One region of the Streptomyces sp. NPDC028928 genome, then DNA from elsewhere that is predicted to be linked to it. Evidence: predicted binding sites of a transcription regulator. Region 1 holds the regulator's gene; the other holds the start of a gene.
The links. Region 1 encodes HrcA, which represses chaperone genes, less so after heat shock. Its sites were predicted from a motif close to TTNGCACTCNGNNNNNCNGAGTGCNAA; they were not measured.
Positions count from the first base shown of each region.

Region 2: the regulator HrcA is predicted to act here: its motif matches at 2,847-2,873, upstream of groES (co-chaperone GroES).

Region 1 covers NZ_JBVHVI010000002.1:533,863-539,707, forward strand. Annotated here, with positions in the region: gene ACZ4U1_RS08210 (DUF3097 domain-containing protein) at 1-182, opposite strand, end outside; gene ACZ4U1_RS08215 (MBL fold metallo-hydrolase) at 252-974, opposite strand; gene hrcA (heat-inducible transcriptional repressor HrcA) at 1,137-2,153, shown strand; gene dnaJ (molecular chaperone DnaJ) at 2,154-3,290, shown strand; gene ACZ4U1_RS08230 (nitronate monooxygenase) at 3,389-4,465, shown strand; gene ACZ4U1_RS08235 (16S rRNA (uracil(1498)-N(3))-methyltransferase) at 4,462-5,214, shown strand; gene ACZ4U1_RS08240 (VOC family protein) at 5,232-5,624, shown strand; gene ACZ4U1_RS08245 (hypothetical protein) at 5,811-5,845, shown strand, end outside.
Region 2 covers NZ_JBVHVI010000009.1:125,016-130,860, reverse strand. Annotated here, with positions in the region: gene ACZ4U1_RS22505 (ester cyclase) at 1-555, shown strand, start outside; gene groL (chaperonin GroEL) at 646-2,271, opposite strand; gene groES (co-chaperone GroES) at 2,391-2,699, opposite strand; gene ACZ4U1_RS22490 (polysaccharide deacetylase family protein) at 2,996-3,808, opposite strand; gene ACZ4U1_RS22485 (polysaccharide deacetylase family protein) at 3,805-4,716, opposite strand; gene ACZ4U1_RS22480 (class I SAM-dependent methyltransferase) at 4,807-5,845, shown strand, end outside.

The DNA of each region.
Region 1 (5,845 bases):
GGGAACACCCGGTGCTTGCCGAAGCGGTCCTCCAGGGTCACCGTGCCGGCCTCGCAGCGGATCACGGCCCCGCAGAACCCGGTACCGGGCTCCTCCACCACCAGGCCCGGCTCGGCCGGAACCTCCGGCACCGGCTTGGGCTTCTTCCACGGCGGGGTGAGATCGGCGGAGTACTGGCGCATTCGGATGACGATAGGAGAACCCGTACGGCGGTGCTCACGACACGCCGGAAACCTGTGCCGGAACGCCGCTCATCTCACGCCGAACCGCGCCGCCAGCTCGTCCCGCTGCCGTCGTACGAACCCCGCGTCCACCACCGCTCCGTGACCGGGCACGTACAGCGCGTCCTCGCCGCCCAGGGCCAGCAGACGGTCGAGGGCGTCCGGCCAGCGGGAGGGGACCGCGTCCGGGCCGGCCTGGGGCTCGCCGGACTCCTCCACCAGGTCGCCGCAGAAGACGATCTCCGGATCCCCCGGCACCAGGACCGCGAAGTCGTACGCGGTGTGGCCGGGGCCCACGTTGGCCAGCAGCGCCTGGCGGCCGCCGCCGAGGTCGAGGGTCCACTCGCCGGAGACCAGGTGCCGGGGCGGGACCAGGGCGTCCACCGCCTCGTCCGCGTCGGCCACCGGCAGCCCGTTGCGGATCGCGTCCAGGCGCAGCTCGTCGCGCTCGTACGCCAGCGCGGCGTCCAGGCCCACCGCCCCGTACAGCTCCGCCCCCGCGAACGCCGCCGCGCCGAAAACGTGGTCGAAGTGGGGGTGGGTGAGCGCGAGATGGGTCACACGGCCGCCCGCCAGTTCCTCGGCCCGCGCGCGCAGCCGGGCCCCCTCCGCCAGGCTGGAACCGGCGTCCACGAGGAGTGCCGTACCCTCCCCGAGGACCAGCCCCACCGTGCAGTCCCAGCCGGGCAGTCGGCACCGCCCCACCCCGGTGGTCAGCCGTTCCCACCCCAGCTCTTCCCAAGTCACGGTCATACCCGCGACGCTAGCGGTACGACCCGGTACGGCGGCCCGACCTTGCCCAGTGTGTACCCGACAGCCGTACACTGGGCCGGGGAACGCTGGCACTCGCATGGGAAGAGTGCCAGGCGGACGACCCGAAGGGACGAGGGGACGACGTGCTGGAGGTGCGCGCGAATGCTGAGTGAACGCAGGCTTCAGGTACTGCGCGCCATCGTCCAGGACTATGTGGGCACCGAGGAGCCGGTCGGGTCGAAGGCCCTGACCGAGCGGCACAACCTCGGCGTCTCCCCGGCGACCGTCCGCAACGACATGGCGGCCCTGGAGGACGAGGGGTACATCGCCCAGCCGCACACCAGCGCGGGGCGCATCCCCACCGACAAGGGCTACCGGCTGTTCGTGGACAAGCTCGCGGGCGTGAAGCCGATGACCGCGCCCGAGCGCCGTGCCATCCAGAACTTCCTGGAGGGCGCCGTCGACCTCGACGACGTGGTGGCGCGGACCGTGCGGCTGCTCGCGCAGCTCACTCGGCAGGTCGCCGTCGTGCAGTACCCGTCGCTGACCCGGTCCACGGTCCGGCACGTCGAGCTGCTCTCGCTCGCTCCGGCGCGCGTGATGCTCGTGCTGATCACGGACACCGGCCGGGTCGAGCAGCGCATGGTCGACTGCCCGGCGCCGTTCGGGGAGACCTCGCTGGCGGATCTGCGGGCACGGCTCAACAGCCGGGTCGCCGGCCGCCGGTTCACGGATGTGCCGAAGCTGGTCGAGGACCTGCCGGAGGCCTTTGAGCCGGAGGACCGCGGTACGGTCTCCACGGTGCTCTCCACGCTGCTGGAGACCCTCGTGGAGGAGAACGAGGAACGGTTGATGATCGGCGGCACCGCCAATCTCACCCGCTTCGTGCACGACTTCCCCCTCACGATCCGGCCCGTCCTGGAGGCACTGGAGGAGCAGGTCGTGCTCCTCAAGCTCCTCGGCGAGGCGAAGGACCCTGGCGTGACCGTGCGCATCGGCCACGAGAACGCCCATGAAGGACTCAACTCCACCTCCGTCGTGTCGGTCGGCTACGGTTCGGGCGGCGAGGCAGTCGCCAAGCTCGGCGTGGTCGGACCGACCCGCATGGACTACCCGGGAACGATGGGAGCGGTACGCGCAGTGGCACGGTACGTCGGACAGATCCTGGCGGAGTCGTAGGTGGCCACGGACTACTACGCCGTTCTCGGCGTGCGCCGCGACGCGTCGCAGGATGAGATCAAGAAGGCGTTCCGCCGGCTCGCGCGCGAGCTGCACCCGGACGTCAACCCCGACCCGAAGACCCAGGAGCGGTTCAAGGAGATCAACGCCGCTTACGAGGTGCTGTCGGACCCGCAGAAGAAGCAGGTCTACGACCTCGGCGGCGACCCGCTCTCCCAGTCGGGCGGGGCCGGCGCGGGCGGCTTCGGCGCCGGCGGCTTCGGCAACTTCTCCGACATCATGGACGCGTTCTTCGGCACGGCGTCGCAGCGCGGGCCGCGCTCGCGCACCCGGCGCGGCCAGGACGCGATGATCCGGATCGAGGTCGAGCTGGACGAGGCGGCCTTCGGGACCACCAAGGACATCCAGGTCGACACCGCGATCGTCTGCAACACCTGCAACGGGGAGGGTGCGGCGCCCGGCACGTCCGCGCAGACGTGTGACATGTGCCGCGGCCGGGGCGAGGTCTCCCAGGTCACCCGGTCCTTCCTGGGCCAGGTCATGACCTCCCGCCCGTGCCCCCAGTGCCAGGGCTTCGGCACGGTCGTGCCGACCCCCTGCCCGGAGTGCGCCGGCGACGGCCGGGTCCGCTCCCGCCGGACCCTGACCGTGAAGATCCCGGCCGGTGTCGACAACGGCACCCGGATCCAGCTCGCCGGCGAGGGCGAGGTCGGCCCCGGCGGCGGTCCGGCCGGTGACCTGTACGTCGAGATCCACGAGCTGCCGCACCCCACCTTCCAGCGGCGCGGCGACGACCTGCACTGCACGGTCACCATCCCGATGACGGCGGCGGCCCTCGGCACCAAGGTGCCGCTGGAGACGCTGGACGGCATGGAGGAGGTCGACATCCGGCCCGGCACCCAGTCCGGCCAGTCGATCCCGCTGCACGGCCGGGGCGTCACGCATCTGCGCGGCGGCGGCCGGGGCGACCTGATCGTGCACGTCGAGGTGACCACCCCGACCAAGCTGGACCCCGAGCAGGAGCGGCTGCTGCGCGAGCTGGCCAAGCTGCGCGGCGAGGAGCGTCCGCAGGGCCAGTTCCAGCCAGGTCAGCAGGGGCTGTTCTCCCGGCTGAAGGACGCGTTCAACGGGCGCTGAACCGTGCGTACGGGTGCTGCGGCACCCCGTGTGCCAGGGGCCTATGCCGGGGGAAGCCCGGATTCGGACTTGTACGGAGGACGTGACAACATGCGGTCATGTCCTCCGCGCTGACCGATCTCTTCCCCCAGCCGATCGTGCAGGCCCCCATGGCGGGCGGTGTCTCCGTCCCGCAGCTCGCCGCCGCCGTCTCCGAGGCCGGTGGCCTCGGGTTCCTCGCCGCCGGGTACAAGACCGCCGACGGCATGTACCAGGAGATCAAGCAGCTGCGGGGGCTCACGGGCCGCCCGTTCGGCGTGAACGTGTTCGTGCCCCAGCCGGAGCATGCCGAGTCCGGCGCGGTGGAGGTGTACGCGCACCAGCTGGCCGGCGAGGCCGCCTGGTACGAGACCGAGCTGGGCGACCCGGACAGCGGCCGCGACGACGGCTACGACGCCAAACTCGCCGTCCTCCTCGACAACCCGGTGCCGGTGGTCTCCTTCCACTTCGGCGTGCCGAGCCGTGAGGTGCTCGACCGGTTCCGCCGGGCGGGCACCCTCACCCTGGTCACCGCCACCACCGCGGAGGAGGCCCGCGCGGTCGAGCGGGCCGGGGCGGACGCGGTGATCGCGCAGGGTGTGGAGGCCGGCGGCCACCAGGGCACCCACCGGGACCTCCCGGAGAACGACGGCTCCGGCATCGGACTGCTGTCGCTGGTCGCGCAGGTCCGGGAGGCCGTACGCATCCCGGTCGTCGCCGCCGGCGGCATCATGCGCGGCAGTCAGATCGCCGCCGTCCTCGCGGCGGGCGCGAGCGCGGCCCAGCTGGGCACCGCCTTCCTCGCCACCCACGAGTCCGGGGCGCACGCCCTGCACAAACAGGCGCTGACCAACCCCCTGTTCGCGCGCACCGAGCTGACCCGCGCCTTCACCGGCCGTCCGGCCCGCGGGCTCGTCAACCGCTTCCTGCGCGAGCACGGCCCCTACGCCCCCGCCGCCTACCCCGAGGTCAACCACCTCACCGCGCCGCTGCGCAAGGCCGCCGCGAAGGCCGGGGACGCGCAGGGCATGGCGCTGTGGGCGGGACAGGGCCACCGGATGGCGCGGGAGCTGCCGGCCGGACAGCTGGTGGAGGTGCTGGCGGCCGAACTCGCCGAGGCCGGGACAGCGTTGTCGGCCGGGGGTGGTACCCGATGACCGCGCCGGTGTTCGTCGTCGACTCGCTGGAGGGCGTGGGCCCCGGCTCGGTCGTCGACGTCCAGGGCCCCGAGGGGCGGCACGCCGTCTCGGTACGGCGGTTGCAGCCGGGCGAGCACGTGGTGCTCACCGACGGCAGGGGCCGGGGTGCGGCAGGGGTCGTCGTCAGCGTGTCCGGGAAGGACCACCTGGTGGTCGAGCCCTTCGAGTTCCCGGTGGAGCCCGAGCCCAGCCCCCGCATCACCGTCGTCCAGGCCCTGCCCAAGGGCGACCGCGGCGAACTGGCCGTGGAGACGATGACGGAGACCGGTGTCGACGCCATCGTGCCCTGGCAGGCCGCCCGCTGCATCACCCAGTGGAGGGGCGAGCGGGGACTGAAGGCGCTCGCCAAGTGGCGTGCCACCGCGCGGGAGGCCGGCAAGCAGTCCCGCCGGCTGCGCTTCCCGGAGGTCGCGGACCTGGCGACCACCAAGCAGGTCGCCGCGCTCCTGGCCGCCGCCGACTTCGCCGCCGTACTCCACTCCGACTTCGAGCACGTCAGCCGGCCCCTGGCCACCGCCGAACTCCCCACCGAGGGCGAGATCGTCCTGGTCGTGGGGCCGGAAGGCGGCGTCTCCCGGGACGAGCTGGCGCTCTTCGAGGAGGCGGGCGCCGAGGCCTGCGTCCTCGGCCCCACCGTCCTGCGCACATCCACCGCCGGCACCGCCGCCACGGCCCTGCTGCTGGGCCGCACCGGCCGCTGGTCCTGACCCGTCGGGGAGACACCGTGGAACTCGCCCAAGTCCGGCTCATGGTCACCGACTTCGCCGCCTGCTACCGCTTCTACGCCGACGTCCTCGGCCTCAAGCCGCAGTCCGGCGCGACGCGCGGCCCGTACGAGAAGTTCAGCCCGCACACCGGCTCCGCCGGGATCGCCCTGCAGGACCGCGCGATGATGGCCGAGATCCTGGCCGAACTGGGTGACACCGCCACCGGCCACCGCTCCCTGGTCGTCCTGCGCGTCGACGACCTCGACGCCTACTGCGCCGAGATCACCTCCCGCGGCGCGACCCTGCTGCACGGCCCGGCCCCCATGACCGACCGCATGCGCGTCGCCCACCTCAAGGACCCGGAGGGCAACCTGGTGGAGCTCCAGGAGTGGCTGCTGCTGCGCGGCTGACGGCGGGCGGCAACGCCCACCCGTCCACGTCACTGGCCACCGGCGGTTACGCAGTTCGTCGACGAAGGCCCGTACGACGCGGGGTTCCACTGCGCACCGGGCCAGAGTTAGGGGGCCGGCCCCCGAACGGGTGAGTGGCCGTATGCGGGCTTCCGCGGGGTGCGGGCCGGTGGCACCCTGCGCTGTATGGGCGTATCGAGGCGGATACGGCGCGGGACGCG
Region 2 (5,845 bases), on a different contig from region 1:
GTGGTGGAGTTCCCGTCGTACGAGGAGGCGGTGCGGAACTCGAACCTCCCGGAGACCGACCGGATCTTCCGGGAGATGGTCGCGCTGTGCGACGAGATGCCGAGGTTCACCGACCTGGACGTCGTCCGGGACGAGCGCCTGGCCGAGGGGGTCGTGCGCGGGTTCTTCGAGGCGCTGTGCACGGCGGGCGAGCTGCCGCCGCTCAACGACCTGCTGGACGAGGACATCCACAGCCACGAACCGATGAACCCGCAGGACACCATCGGGCTGGACAACGTCCGCGCCGAGTTCCGGATGTGGCGCGGCGCCTTCGACTTCGCGTTCACGGTCGAGGACGTGCTCGCCCAGGGCGACCGGGCGTGCGCGCGGTGGACCTGGAACGCCACGCACCAGGGCGACTTCCTGGGGATCGCACCCACGGGCCGGCAGGTCACCATGACCGGGATGACGCTGTTCCGCTTCACCGGCAACGGCAAGATCGCCGAGATGTGGTGGCAGCACGACCAGCTGGGGCTGATGCAGCAGCTCGGGGCGCTGGACGAGTTGGAGCAGTAGACGCCGCAGCGGCGGACGCCGGAGGAGCGGACAGGGCGAAGGCCCGGTCCCCTCTCCGGGGTACCGGGCCTTCGCTCAGGAGCGGTTGGCTCAGTGGGCGTGGCCGTGGCTGTGGCCCGCGGCGGCCGGCTCTTCCTCTTCCTTCTTCTCGACGACCAGGGTCTCGGTCGTGAGCAGCAGGGAGGCGATGGAGGCGGCGTTCTCCAGGGCGGAGCGGGTGACCTTGACCGGGTCGATGACGCCGGCCTTGATCAGGTCGCCGTACTCGCCGGTGGCGGCGTTGTAGCCCTGCCCCTTCTCCAGGTCCTTGACCTTGGAGACGATGACGTAGCCCTCCTGGCCGGCGTTCTCGCCGATCCAGCGCAGCGGCTCGACCACGGCGTTGCGGACGACCGCGACACCGGTGGCCTCGTCGCCGGTCTTGTCGAGGTTGCCCTCGAGGACCTTGGAGGCGTGGACCAGGGCGGAGCCACCACCGGAGACGATGCCCTCCTCGACCGCGGCGCGGGTCGCGGAGATGGCGTCCTCCAGACGGTGCTTCTTCTCCTTCAGCTCCACCTCGGTGGCGGCGCCGACCTTGATCACGCACACGCCGCCGGCCAGCTTCGCGAGGCGCTCCTGGAGCTTCTCGCGGTCCCAGTCGGAGTCGGTGTTCTCGATCTCGGCCTTGATCTGCGCGACGCGGCCCTGCACGTCCTCGGACTTGCCGGCGCCGTCGACGATCGTGGTGTCGTCCTTGGTGACGGTGACGCGGCGGGCGGAGCCGAGCACGTCGACGCCGACCTGGTCGAGCTTGAGGCCGACCTCCTCGGAGATGACGGTGGCGCCGGTGAGGACGGCCATGTCCTGCAGCATCGCCTTGCGGCGGTCACCGAAGCCGGGAGCCTTCACCGCGACGGCGTTGAAGGTGCCGCGGATCTTGTTGACGACCAGGGTCGACAGGGCCTCGCCCTCGACGTCCTCGGCGATGATCAGCAGCGGCTTGGAGGAGCCGGCCTGGATGACCTTCTCCAGCAGCGGCAGCAGGTCGGCGATGGCGGAGATCTTGCCCTGGTTGATGAGGATGTACGGGTCCTCCAGGACGGCCTCCATGCGCTCCTGGTCCGTCACGAAGTACGGCGACAGGTAGCCCTTGTCGAAGGCCATGCCCTCGGTGAAGTCCAGCTCCAGACCGAAGGTGTTGGACTCCTCGACGGTGATGACACCGTCCTTGCCGACCTTGTCCATCGCCTCGGCGATCAGCTCGCCGACCTGCTGGTCCTGGGCGGACAGCGCGGCGACGGCGGCGATGTCGGACTTCTCGTCGATCGGGCGGGCCGTGGCCAGCAGGTCGTCGGAGACGGCCTTGACGGCGGCGTCGATGCCCTTCTTCAGGGCGGCCGGGGAGGCACCGGCGGCGACGTTCTTCAGACCCTCGCGGACCAGCGCCTGGGCGAGGACCGTGGCGGTGGTGGTGCCGTCACCAGCGATGTCGTTGGTCTTGGTCGCCACCTCCTTCACCAGCTGCGCGCCGAGGTTCTCGTACGGGTCCTCGATCTCGACCTCACGGGCGATCGTGACACCGTCGTTGGTGATGGTGGGAGCACCGAACTTCTTGTCGATGACGACGTTGCGGCCCTTGGGGCCGATCGTCACCTTGACCGTGTCGGCAAGCTTGTTGACGCCGCGCTCAAGGGCGCGACGGGCGTCCTCGTCGAACTTCAGGATCTTCGCCATGGCAGCGGGAGCCCTCTCGGAAATCTGTGGGTGAAAAACGCCGCGCCCCGGGCGCCCGGCTTCTTATCGATCGCGGGGGGCCAGGGGCGCAGCTTCAAGCAGAGAGTCGCTTGAGGTGATTACTTCTCGATGATCGCGAGGACGTCGCGAGCCGAGAGGACGAGGTACTCGTCGCCGTTGTACTTCACCTCGGTGCCGCCGTACTTGCTGTAGAGGACGACGTCGCCGACCTTGACGTCGAGCGGCAGACGCTCGCCGTTCTCGAACCGGCCCGGGCCCACGGCGAGGACGGCGCCCTCCTGGGGCTTCTCCTTCGCGGTGTCCGGGATGACCAGGCCAGAGGCCGTGGTCTGCTCGGCGTCCAGCGGCTGGACCACGATGCGGTCCTCAAGCGGCTTGATGGCAACCTTGGAGCTGGCGGTCGTCACGATCCGACCTCCCCCTTCGGAGATCTCACGGGGTTAACTGTCTGAGGTGGCGACCAGGTGGATCCGTCGTCGCGGGTGCCGGACCTGCCCGTCGCGTTTATTGGCACTCTCCAGGGGGGAGTGCCAGAGCCGAGACTATGACCGCGATTAGCACTCGGTCAAGCGGAGTGCCAATTGCCCGCGGCGCGTCGGCCGAATTCGTGCGGCACGGGTCGTCGTCCCGCTGGGGCTGCCGCCCCCCCTGACCCCGCTGTCGGGCCTTGCGGCCCCCGTCCTCGAACTCCCCCGGAGGGGGTTCACAGGTAGTCCTCGAGGCGCCCCACCGTCAGTCCCCTGCCCTGGACCTCCCTCAGCACCCGCACCGTGCGGGTGCGCAGCGGCGGGCCGGGTGACTCGTCCGGGCCCACCAGGACGATGTCGCCGGGGCGCAGGCGGTGGGGGCCGTGGGTGTAGGTGAGGCCGGCCGGGGTGAGGGCGGCGCGCCACAGGACGAGCGCGGAGATGCCGCAGCCGGCCGCCGCACGCAGGGTGGTGCGGTCGTAGGAGCCGTAGGGCGGGCGGAAGAGGCGGGCGCGGACGCCGAGGCGGGCGCGGAGGCGGTCCTGCTGGCCGCAGATCCCGGCGCGCTGGCCGGCGTACGGCAGTCCGGCCGGCGCCCGGTGGTCGACGGTGTGGTTCTCGATGCCGGCGCCGAGCGCGCGCAGCCGGGCGAAGTGGCCGTAGCCGGGGGCGGCGACGCTGTCGGTGAGGAACAGGGTGACCGGGAGGCGGAGGTCGCGGACCATGTCGGCGAAGCGGGGGTCGCGCTCGGAGCCGTCGTCGTAGGTGAGGAAGACGACCGGGTCGCGGGTGGGGACGTGGTCGAGGACCGGCGGCAGGCCGTGGGCCGCCGGGCGGTCGGCGAGCGGGCGGGCCGGGTGCACCGGGGAGCGGGCGAGCGGCCGGGTCAGGCCCCAGGCCCGGTAGGCGCGGCCGGGGGCGGTGGTGTGCGGGCGTACCCCTTCGGCGGCCTTCTTGCCGAGGCGTTCGATGGGGTCGACGGACTGGGCGCAGCCCGTGAGGAGCAGGGCCGTGGCGAGGACCGCGGCAGGGCCCCGCAGGCGCCTCACAGGTAGTCCTCCAGGCGGGCCACGGCGTAGCCCTCGCGCGTGACCTTGTTCAGGAAGCGGCGCATGTCGTCCACCATCGTGCCGTCCCAGTCGTCCCGGCCGCGGAAGTGGGTGAGGACGATGTCGCCGGGGCGCAGCCGCTTGTCGTCCTCGCGGTACTCCCAGTGGTCGACGAAGACCTCCTCGTTCCAGATCGGCGCGTACCTGATGCCGCATTCCTTGGCGGCGACCAAGGTGTCCTGGTTGTAGTTGCCGTACGGCGGGCGGAAGACGGTGGGCGCCTTGCCGAACTCCTTCTTCATGACGGCCTGCATGCCGCAGATCTCGTCCTTCTGCTCCTCGTAGGTCAGGCCCGGCAGGTAGGGGTGGTGCAGCGTGTGGTTGTTGAGGGTGTTGCCGTAGGAGCGCATCCTGCGGAAGTAGCCGTAGTCGTCCTTCACCAGGTAGTTGCTGAGGAAGGCGGTGTAGGGGATCTTCAGCTCCCGCATCATGGCGAGGAACCGCGGGTCCTTCTCCGCGCCGTCGTCGATCGTCAGGAAGACGACCTTGTGCCGGGTGGGGACCGTGGTGAAGACGGGCGGCAGGTCCCAGTCCTCCTGGTGGTCCACCTCGAATCCGTCGCGGGCGGTGATCCTCGGCTTGGCCGCGGGCGGCGGCGGAGGGGCCAGCGGGACCTGGTCCAGCCCCCAGCGCCGGGCGGCGGCGGCCAGCCGGGCGTGTTCGGCGGCCCGGCGCGCCGCCGGGTCCTGGGGCTGGGCGGGGCCGCCCCGGCCGGGTGCGGTGCGTACGGCGTCGGGTCCGGCACAGCCGGAGAGCAGGGCGGCGGTGGCGCATGCGGCGGCTCCTCCGCCGAGGGCCAGACGCCGCAGACGCGCCCGACTTTTGTCATTTTGTACTACTGCTCGCATGGTGCCGGATCCTCCCAGGCCCCGGCCCGCAACCCCGGCCGACACCGCCGCCGGAGGCGAACCATCCACCGACTGGCCCACAATGAGCCGGTGAACGACCTCGCACTGCTCCTCACCCCCGAAGGCCGCGCCCTCCTCGACGAGGTGCGCGACACCGAGCCCGCGCAGGAGCTGGCCGTGGCCACCCGGCTGCGCCGCGAGCACCCGGCCGATCTGGTCTCGGCCGCGCTCGGCCAGGCCCGGCTGCGGCAGCGGGCGGTGGCGAAGTTCGGAGCCGAGGACGCCGGGCGGATGTTCTTCACGCCGAACGGGGTCGAGCAGTCGACCCGGGCGAGCGTGGCGACGTACCGGGCCCGGCGGCTGCGGGAACTGGGGGTGACCTCCGTCGCCGACCTGTGCTGCGGGATCGGCGGGGACGCGATCGCGATGGCGCGGGCCGGGATCCGGGTGCTGGCCGTGGACCGGGACCCGCGGACGGCGGCGGTGGCCCGGGCGAACACCGAGGCCCTGGGGCTGACCGGCCTGATCGAGGTGCGGGAGGCCGACGTCACCGAGGTGGACACCGCCGGGTACGACGCGGTGTTCGTGGACCCCGCGCGCAGGGGCGGGCGGGGCCGGGTCTTCGATCCGGAGGCGTACTCGCCACCGCTGTCCTGGGCCGTCGAGACCGCCCTGAAGGCACCCCGGGCCGCGCTGAAGATCGCCCCGGGCATCCCGCACGAGGTGGTCCCGGACGGGGCCGAGGCCGAGTGGATCTCCGACGGCGGGGACGTGAAGGAGGCGGTGCTGTGGTTCGGGACCGGGGCGCCGGGCGCCGTACGGGCCACCCTGCTGCCCGGCCCGCGCACCCTGCTCGGCCGCGGGCTGCCCGACCCAGCGGTACGGCCGGTGGGGCGCTACCTGTACGAGCCGGACGGTGCCGTGATCCGCGCGCACCTGGTCGCCGAGGTGGCCGAGGAGGTCGGCGGGGGGCTGCTGGACCCGACCATCGCCTACGTCACCGCCGACGCGCCGCGGCCCACGCCGTACGCCTCCGCCTACGAGATCACCGACCACCTCCCCTTCAACGTCAAGAAGCTGAAGGCCCTGCTGCGCGAGCGCGAGGTCGGCACGCTGACCGTGAAGAAGC